2 regions of the Streptomyces sp. DSM 106670 genome follow, and region 2 is predicted to be linked to the other one. Evidence: riboswitches for the same ligand, from Rfam matches in the RefSeq annotation. Region 2 holds a riboswitch; the other holds the start of a gene.
What was found. A riboswitch is a leader RNA that binds a small molecule or an ion and turns the genes downstream of it on or off. The one in region 2 is predicted to bind S-adenosylmethionine.
Positions count from the first base shown of each region.

Region 1: another riboswitch for S-adenosylmethionine. It lies ahead of thrC (threonine synthase); the one in region 2 lies ahead of ACSMXR_RS08025 (aminotransferase class V-fold PLP-dependent enzyme).

Region 1 covers NZ_CM147704.1:4,653,209-4,657,611, forward strand. The annotation lists gene ACSMXR_RS20530 (alpha,alpha-trehalose-phosphate synthase (UDP-forming)) at 1-309, opposite strand, end outside; gene ACSMXR_RS20535 (glucosyl-3-phosphoglycerate synthase) at 374-1,324, opposite strand; SAM riboswitch class I at 1,478-1,605, shown strand; gene thrC (threonine synthase) at 1,624-2,919, shown strand; gene ACSMXR_RS20545 (MoaD/ThiS family protein) at 2,955-3,233, shown strand; gene ACSMXR_RS20550 (cold-shock protein) at 3,679-3,885, shown strand; gene groL (chaperonin GroEL) at 4,229-4,403, shown strand, end outside.
Region 2 covers NZ_CM147704.1:1,829,561-1,833,963, forward strand. The annotation lists gene ACSMXR_RS08015 (rhomboid family intramembrane serine protease) at 40-789, shown strand; gene ACSMXR_RS08020 (Lrp/AsnC family transcriptional regulator) at 786-1,067, shown strand; gene ACSMXR_RS08025 (aminotransferase class V-fold PLP-dependent enzyme) at 1,134-2,513, opposite strand; SAM riboswitch class IV at 2,720-2,837, opposite strand; gene trpD (anthranilate phosphoribosyltransferase) at 2,934-3,998, opposite strand; gene qcrB (cytochrome bc1 complex cytochrome b subunit) at 4,122-4,403, opposite strand, start outside.

The DNA of each region.
Region 1 (4,403 bases), 2.8 Mb from region 2:
CAGGTGGTGGACGAACCACAGCACCGAGTTCGCGATGCCGTTGTACGCGTCGGCGTGCACCTCGGCGTCGATGTCGAGCATCCGGACGCCCTCCTCGCCGACTCCGCGGCGCACCGCCTCCCGGTCCCCGTCGCCGAGGGCCGCGCAGACCCACAGCTTGTCGTCGACGGCGCTCAGCCCGGAGACGAGACCGCCGCCGCCGCGCTTGGAGTCCAGTGTCCCGTCCTCGCCGAGCGTGTACGTGATCGGGCCGCGGTTGGACGCGACGAGAACCTGGGCATGCGAGGAAGACGTGTGCTCGGAGACCATGTAGCGGAACCTAGCCCGTTCGGGAAGCCGCCAAACGCCTCGGAGGGGCACGGGCCCCACCCGCTCACGCCGCGTGGCGCTCCGCGTACTCCGCGATCTCCCGCATCGGCGGCCGCTCCTCGGTGTCCACCGCATGGGTGCGCGGCACGAAGCCGTCCTCGCCGCGCTCGAACTGGGTCAGCGCGGGCCGCACCAGATGGCCCCGGGAGAGCCGCAGCTGCGCCGTGCGGTAGATCGCCGCCGCCATCCGGCCCAGCGCCTGCCCGTCCTGGTGGCGGTGGATGCGCACGCCGACGTCGACCTGGCCCAGCGCGTCCAGGCCCACCGTGTGCAGCGCGTCGACCAGCAGGCCCAGCTCCACTCCGTAACCGACCGGGAACGGCAGCCGCTCCAGCAGGGACCGCCGCACCGCGTACTCGCCGCCCAGCGGCTGTACGAATCCGGCCAGCTGCGGCCAGTGCAGATTGAGCAGCGGGCGTGCCACCAGTTCGGTGACGCGACCGCCCTGACCTGCTCTGTCGCCGAGCGGGCGGTCGTACATCGCCTTGACGAACTGGACCGTGGGGTCGGTGAGCAGGGGGCCGACCGTGCCCGAGACGAAGTCCGCCGAGAAGTCCTTGAGGTCGGCGTCCACGAAGCAGACGATCTCGCCGCTGGTCACCAGGAGCGACCGCCACAGCACCTCGCCCTTGCCGGGCAGCGCCGGGATCCGGGGCAGGATCGCGTCCCGGTGGACCACCCGGGCGCCCGCCGCCCGGGCCACGGCGGCGGTGGCGTCGGTGGAGCCGGAGTCGATCACCACGAGCTCGTCGACCAGCCGGACCTTCTCCATCAGCTCCCGGCGGATCGTCGCCACGATCGCGCCGACCGTGGCCTCCTCGTTCAGCGCGGGCAGCACGACGCTCACCGACGTACGGTGCGGATCGGCGTCCCGGGCGTCGGTGAGCCGGTTCAGCGGGCGGTCGCCGGACGACCAGGAACGCCTGGTCAGCCAGCGTTCCACCTCTTCGAGCACGGTCGGCACTCCCTGTGTGTGATCCATCTCGCGGTTCGGACGACTATCTCAACGGTCCGATGCTTCGGTTACAGTCTTGAACAACGCGTATGGCCGTCGCATGTCGGGGTCGGACCGCACATAAACGCCTGGATCGAAGATCCAGCGCCATAGAGCTCATCCAGAGGGACTGAGGGAACGGCCCGTTGAAGTCCCGGCAACCCTCCTGCCGACCGCGAGGTCACGGTGGGGAAGGTGCCAATTCCGTCTTGTGGCGAAATGCGTCGCAAGGAAGATGAGGAGAAAGGGCCTCCGCCATCATGGCTGTTCAGACCGTTGCAGGTAATGCCACCACCGCCCCCGTGGACCTCGGTCCCGCCGCGGCGCTTTCCTGCCGCGAGTGCGGCGAGCGTTTCGAGCTCGGCCCCCTTTTCGCCTGTGCGTCCTGTTTCGGACCGCTGGAAGTGGCCTACGACCTGCCCACCGGCTCCCCGGAGGAGCTGCGCAAGCGCATCGAGGCCGGTCCGAACAACATCTGGCGCTACGCACCGCTGCTGCCGGTGCCCTCCGACGTCGCGGAGAAGCCCAACATCAACCCCGGCTTCACCAAGCTGGTCAAGGCCGACAACCTCGCCCGTGAGCTGGGCGTGACCGGCGGCCTGTACGTCAAGGACGACTCCGGCAACCCGACGCACTCCTTCAAGGACCGCGTCGTCGCGATCGCCGTCGAGGCCGCCCGCGCCTTCGGCTTCACCACCCTCTCCTGCTCCTCCACGGGCAACCTGGCCGGAGCCGTCGGCGCCGCCGCCGCCCGGGCCGGACTGCGCTCCTGCGTGTTCATCCCGCACGACCTGGAGCAGGGCAAGGTCGTCATGGCCGCGGTGTACGGCGGTGAACTGGTCGGCATCGAGGGCAATTACGACGACGTCAACCGCTTCTGCTCCGAGCTCATCGGCGACCCGCTCGGCGAGGGCTGGGGCTTCGTCAACGTCAACCTCCGCCCGTACTACGGCGAGGGCTCCAAGACGCTGGCGTACGAGATCTGCGAGCAGCTCGGCTGGCGGCTGCCCGACCAGATCGTCATCCCGATCGCGTCCGGCTCCCAGCTCACCAAGATCGACAAGGGGCTCCAGGAGCTGATCAAGCTCGGCCTGGTCGAGGACAAGCCGTACAAGATCTTCGGCGCCCAGGCCGAGGGCTGCTCCCCGGTCTCCGCCGCCTTCAAGGCCGGCCACGACGTCGTACGGCCCCAGAAGCCGAACACCATCGCCAAGTCGCTGGCCATCGGCAACCCGGCCGACGGCCCGTACGTCCTGGACATCGCCCGCCGCACCGGCGGCGCGGTGGAGGACGTGAACGACGAGCAGGTCGTCGACGCGATCAAGTTGCTGGCGCGCACCGAGGGCATCTTCGGCGAGACGGCGGGCGGGGTGACGCTCGGTGTGACGAAGAAGCTGATCGAGGCCGGCGTCATCGACCCGACGCTCACCACGGTCGTCCTGAACACCGGCGACGGGCTCAAGACGCTCGACGCGGTCTCCGCGACCTCGCAGGCCACGGCGACCATCAAGCCGAGCCTGGACGCGTTCCGCGCCGCGGGCCTCGCCTCCGCCTGACCACCCCAGACCGCAGGAAGAGAAGGGCATCCACCATGAGCGTCAAGGTCCGCATCCCCACCATCCTCCGCACGTACACGGGCGGCCAGGCCGAGGTCCCGGCGGAGGGCGCGAAGCTCTCCGAGGTCATCGAGTCCCTGGAGAAGGACCACCCGGGCATCGCCGCCCGCGTCCTGGACGACCAGGGCAAGCTGCGCCGCTTCGTGAACGTGTACGTCAACGACGACGACGTGCGCTTCGAGGGCGGCCTGGACGCGGCCACGCCGGACGGCGCGGGCGTCTCGATCATCCCCGCGGTCGCCGGCGGCTGCTGAACCGCCCGGGGCCGCTCCACGGCGGCCCCCACCGCACCTCTGTGTGACCACGGTTGCCCCCTCCGCGAGAGAAGCGGAGGGGGCAATTCTGCATGGTTGAGCACGGTACAGTTGGGGAAGCCCCATCCGCTGCCCGTGCCGCCCGCATATGAGAATGCGCCCGGCCCCGATAAGAAGCAGCCAAAGTGCGTGAACCTCTTGCGGCATAAGTGCCCTTTGCCTGGCCCGACTTGCCCGTAAATCTCAGCAAACCCGCATATACGCGTGTTCTCCCGCGCCCAGAATTCCCGTCCGATTGACCTGTTGCAGAGGGCAGTTGGGCGGATACATTCGGCCGCGGTCGACGCGCTGCGGCGCCGCACACCCTCTCCTGTCGGAGGGTGAGTTCCGACCCGGGTCCGCGAAGTGCGGTCCCGTGCAAGGGCCAGTAATAGGGGAGTTAGGCATGGCTCAGGGCACCGTCAAGTGGTTCAACGCGGAGAAGGGGTACGGCTTCATCGCGGTCGACGGTGGTGCGGATGTTTTCGTCCACTACAGCGCGATCCAGATGGACGGGTACCGCACCCTCGAAGAGGGTCAGCGAGTTGAATTCGAGATCTCGCAGGGCCAGAAGGGGCCCCAGGCCGACATGGTCAAGCTCGCCGTCGGCTGAGCTCGGCGCGGTCGTCCGACGACACCACTCACGCACGTAGGGCCCGAACCCCGGATCAGGGGATCGGGCCCTACGCGCGTCCGGTGACCCGGTCGAGGGGGCGCGCCGCCGTCCACATCCGATGCCGCCGCTGTCCACATCCGACGAGGGACGCTTGCACTCGCAGGGGTCGAGTGCTAATCATTGGCGTTAGCACTCTCCAGGTGAGAGTGACAGAAACTTGGACCGGGCCGGTGAGGCCCGCAGGCGCGGTGGGGCAAGGAACCACCACGCACGCAGGCCGTCCGTCGCGGGCGCCTCTCGGTCCGGAGAAATCCACCCCTGTCCGGGAGGACCACTTCACATGGCCAAGATCATCGCGTTCGACGAGGAGGCACGGCGCGGTCTCGAGCGCGGGATGAACCAGCTCGCCGACGCCGTCAAGGTCACCCTCGGCCCCAAGGGCCGTAACGTCGTCCTCGAGAAGAAGTGGGGCGCGCCCACGATCACCAACGATGGTGTTTCCATCGCCAAGGAGA
Region 2 (4,403 bases):
GCTCCGTCCCGTTCTCCGCCGGTACGTCATGCTCTGTACATGATCGAGTGGCGGCAGGCCGACTGGCGGACCACGGCGGGGAGGATCCGGGACGCGGCGGCGTCGAGCGGCGCCCCGGTCACGTACGGACTGATCGGCGTCTGCGGCGTGGTCTTCCTGATCAGCCCGCTCTCCGGGTTCGGCGGCGCCGCCCACCGGAGCGAGGACGCGCTGCTCGCCGCGCAGGCCGGGTACTTCGAGCGGTGGGGGGTGATCCCGGCGGAGCTGTGGGAGGGCTCCGCGCACGCCCTGATCACGCCGTTCACCGCGCTGTTCGTGCACGGCAGCTGGCTGCACCTGCTGGGCAACCTGCTGTTCCTGTACGTGTTCGGCGCGATGGCCGAGGAGCGCATGGGCCGGGTGCAGTTCGCGCTGTTCTACGTGGGCTGCGGCTATGTGGCGCTGGTCTGCTACGCGGCGGCGCACGCGGACTCCGGGCAGACGCTGGTCGGGGCGTCCGGCGCGATCTCCGCGGTGCTCGGCGCGTTCCTCTACCTCTTCCCGAAGACCCGGGTGACCAGCCTGTTCCCGTTCCTCTTCTTCCTGCCGCTGCGCTTTCCCGCCTGGATCGTGCTGGTCTTCTGGTTCGCCCTCCAGTGGGCGGCGGCGCAGGGCGCGGACGCCGGGCCGGGAGTGGCGTATCTGGCCCATGTGGCCGGGTTCGCGGTCGGGTTCCTGTACGCGTGGGTGCGTTATGGGCGGAGAGCTAGAGTGAAGGTTCCAGCCACCGAGGGAGACAGTCAGCCGTGATCACCGCGATCGTGCTCATCAAGACCAGCGTGGACCGGATTCCGGAGATCGCCGAGGCCATCGCCGCGCTGGACAGCGTCAGCGAGGTCTTCTCCGTCACCGGCACCTACGACCTGATCGCCATGGTCCGGGTCGCCCGGCACGACGACCTCGCCGATGTCATCCCCGGCCGGATCAGCAAGATCCCGGGCGTCGAGGGCACCGACACCCATGTGGCGTTCCGTACGTACTCCCAGCACGACCTGGAAGCGGCCTTCGCCATCGGCCTCGACGCGTAGGGCCTCGGCACACTTCGGCCGGGGACGGGCTCGCTGCCCGTCCCCGGCCGAAGTGGTTTCCGGGCCTCAGACCTGCGCGGCCTCGCCGCGGTCCGGGACGCAGCGGCCGTCCTCGGTGCGGTACTTCCACTGGGCGCCCTCGCGGACCAGCTCGGTCACCGCGCGCAGGAACCGGTCGATGTGCTCGTCGGGCGTACCGGCGCCGAAGCTGACGCGGATCGCGTTGAGCGAGCGCTCGCCCGGCTCGGCCTCGGGGGCGCCGCACTCGCCCGGGTCCTGCGGGTCGCTGCCGAGCAGGGTGCGCACCAGCGGGTGGGCGCAGAACAGACCGTCGCGGACGCCGATGCCGTACTCGGCGGAGAGCGCGGCGGCGAAGTGCGAGCTGTTCCAGCCGCGCACCACGAAGGAGATGACGCCGACCCGGGGCGCGTCGTCGCCGAACAGCGAGAGCACCTGCACCTCGGGCACCGCGGCCAGACCCTCACGGACCCGGCCCACCAGCTCCTGCTCCCGGGCGACCAGGGAGTCGAAGCCCGCCTCGGTCAGGGCCTTGCAGGCGGAGGCGATGGAGTAGACGCCGATGACGTTGGGCGAACCGGCCTCGTGACGGGCGGCCGTGGTGTGCCAGTCGACGTCCACACCGCCGTCGGCGCGCCGGGCGACCTTGCGGGAGGCGCCGCCGCCGGCGAGGTACGGCTCGGCCGCCCGGAGCCAGTCGGCGCGGCCGGCCAGGACCCCGGAGCCGAAGGGCGCGTACAGCTTGTGGCCGGAGAACGCGACCCAGTCGACGTCCAGTTCGGCGATGTCCACCGGGTGGTGCGGGGCGAGCTGGGCGGCGTCCAGGACGATGCGGGCGCCGTGCGCGTGGGCGGCGGCGGCCAGTTCCCGCACCGGCCACAGCTCACCGGTCACATTGGAGGCGCCGGTGACGCAGACGAGGGCCGGGCCGTAGGGGTCGCGGGCGGCGAGCGCGCGCTCCAGCGTCTCGACGGCCTGGGCCGGAGTGCGGGGCGCGTTGAGGTAGGTGACCTGGGCGTCGCGCCAGGGCAGCAGGGAGGCGTGGTGCTCGGTCTCGTACACGAAGACCTGGCAGTCGGCGGGGATCGCGGCGGCCAGCAGATTGAGGGAGTCGGTGGTGGAGCGGGTGAAGACCACCTGGTCCTCGGCGCGGCAGCCGAGGAACTCCGCGACCGTGCGGCGGCTGTTCTCGAAGAGGTCGGTGGAGAGCTGCGAGAGGTAGCCGGCGCCGCGGTGGACGCTGCCGTAGTACGGGGCGTACGCGGCGACGTCGTCCCAGACCCGCTGGAGGGCCGGGGCGCTGGCGGCGTAGTCGAGCGCGGCGTAGGTGACCTCACCGCCGGTGACGAGCGGAACGGTGACGTCCTGCCCCAGAACGGGCAGCGGGGCACAAACCGACGGGTCGAGGGCAGCGGTGGAGACAGACATGGCGAACTCCCGTAACAGGCAGGCGAAATCCACGCGCCCGCGGATACGCGACGACGCGGAGAAGGAAGGAAAAAAGGTGCGCTGAAGAAGGGCGGTCAGCACAGGGCACGGAAAAGCCCTGGGACGAGCCCTAACGCATTCGCTTGCTCACAGAAGGCTCCCTAGGGACCAGGACCCCGGGGGCTGGCATCCGCTGGATGCCGAGGGGCCCGCGCTTGCCGCAGACCTCGCTGCCTACGGCCTGGTCTTCACCCGGGGCACCCCGCCACGGACGGAGGGTTGCCGGACAGCGGGCCGGGGCCGTAGTCGCTGTCACTCATGACCTGCGCAGCATCTTGCCATACCTGTGCACACGCGCAAGGGCGCAGTCCGGCATCCGGACTGCGCCCTGCGTCACACCGTGTCCGCCTGGGACTCCGCTCAGGCGTTGCTGGCCGCGATCCAGCGCTCCAGAGCACGCTTGGCGGCTCCGGAGTCGATGGCCTCGGCCGCCACCGCGATCTTCGCCGCCAGTTGCTCGGCCAGCGGGCCGGCGCCCGGGTCCAGGGCGACCAGGGCGGCCGCCGAGTTGAGCAGCACCGCCTCCCGTACCGCACCGCTCTCGCCGTCCAGCAGGCGGCGGGCCACATCGGCGTTGTACGAGGCGTCGGCGCCGCGCAGCGCCTCGACGGGCACGATGGGCAGCCCGACGTCGCGCGGGTCGAAGGCCTCCTCGCGGACCGCGCCGTCGCGGACCACCCAGACCCGGGAGGTGGCGGTGGTGGTCAGCTCGTCGAGCCCGTCGTCGCCGCGGAAGACCAGCGCGGAGTTGCCCCGGTCGGCGAGCACGCCCGCGACGATGGGCGCCATCCGGGCGTCGGCGACGCCGACCGCCTGGGCGCGCACCTGGGCCGGGTTGGTGAGGGGGCCCAGGATGTTGAACGTGGTCTGCGCGCCGAGCTCCTTGCGGGCCTTGGCGGCGTACCGCAGGGCGGGGTGGAACTTCACGGCGAAGCAGAAGGTGATGCCCGCCGCCTCGGCGACCTCGACGACCCGCTGCGGGGTCAGCTCCAGGTTGACGCCGAGCTTCTCCAGTACGTCGGAGGAGCCGCTCGCGGAGGAGGCCGCGCGGTTGCCGTGCTTGACGACCTTGGCGCCGGTGCCGGCGATGACGATCGCGGACATGGTCGAGATGTTGACCGTCTTGGCGAGGTCGCCGCCGGTGCCGACGATGTCGACGGTGCGGCCGGGCACCTGGATGGTGTTGGCGTGGGCGTACATCGCGCGGACGAGTCCGGTGACCTCGTCGACGGTCTCGCCCTTGGCCCGCAGCGCGACGGCGAACCCGGCGATCTGCGCGTCGGTGGCCTCGCCGCTCATGATGCGGTCCATGGCCCAGGCGGTCTCGTCGGAGCTGAGGTTCTCGCCGCGCAGCAGGGGGTTCAGCAGGCCGGGCCAGGAGTGGGCCGCCACGCTGTCGCCGCCGTTCGGGGTCACAACGTTCATGGTCCGCTCCAGGGTCCACAGCCGGTCAGAAGGATCGGCTCCACCCTATCCAGCCGGGAGGACCGCGAAGAGCCCCGTCCATCGAATGGACGGGGCTCTCGCGGTGGCGATCAGGTCAGCTGATCAGTGGTGGCTGTGGCTCTCGGTGATCTCCTTGTACTCCTCGGGGGTCGCCTTGGGGATCTGGTTCCCGTCGGCGAAGTACCCCTTGCTGAGCTTGGCGCGCAGCTTCTGTACCGGGGAGATCTTGCGCTTGACGCCGTTCTCGTCGACCGCGGGGCCGAGTTCGAGCGGCGTGTACTGCTCGTGCGCCGTGAGCGTGTGCAGCTGCCCCTGGCTGAGCGGCTCGTGGATCTCGACGAACTCACCGTGCGGCAGGCGCTTGATGATGCCGGTCTCGCGACC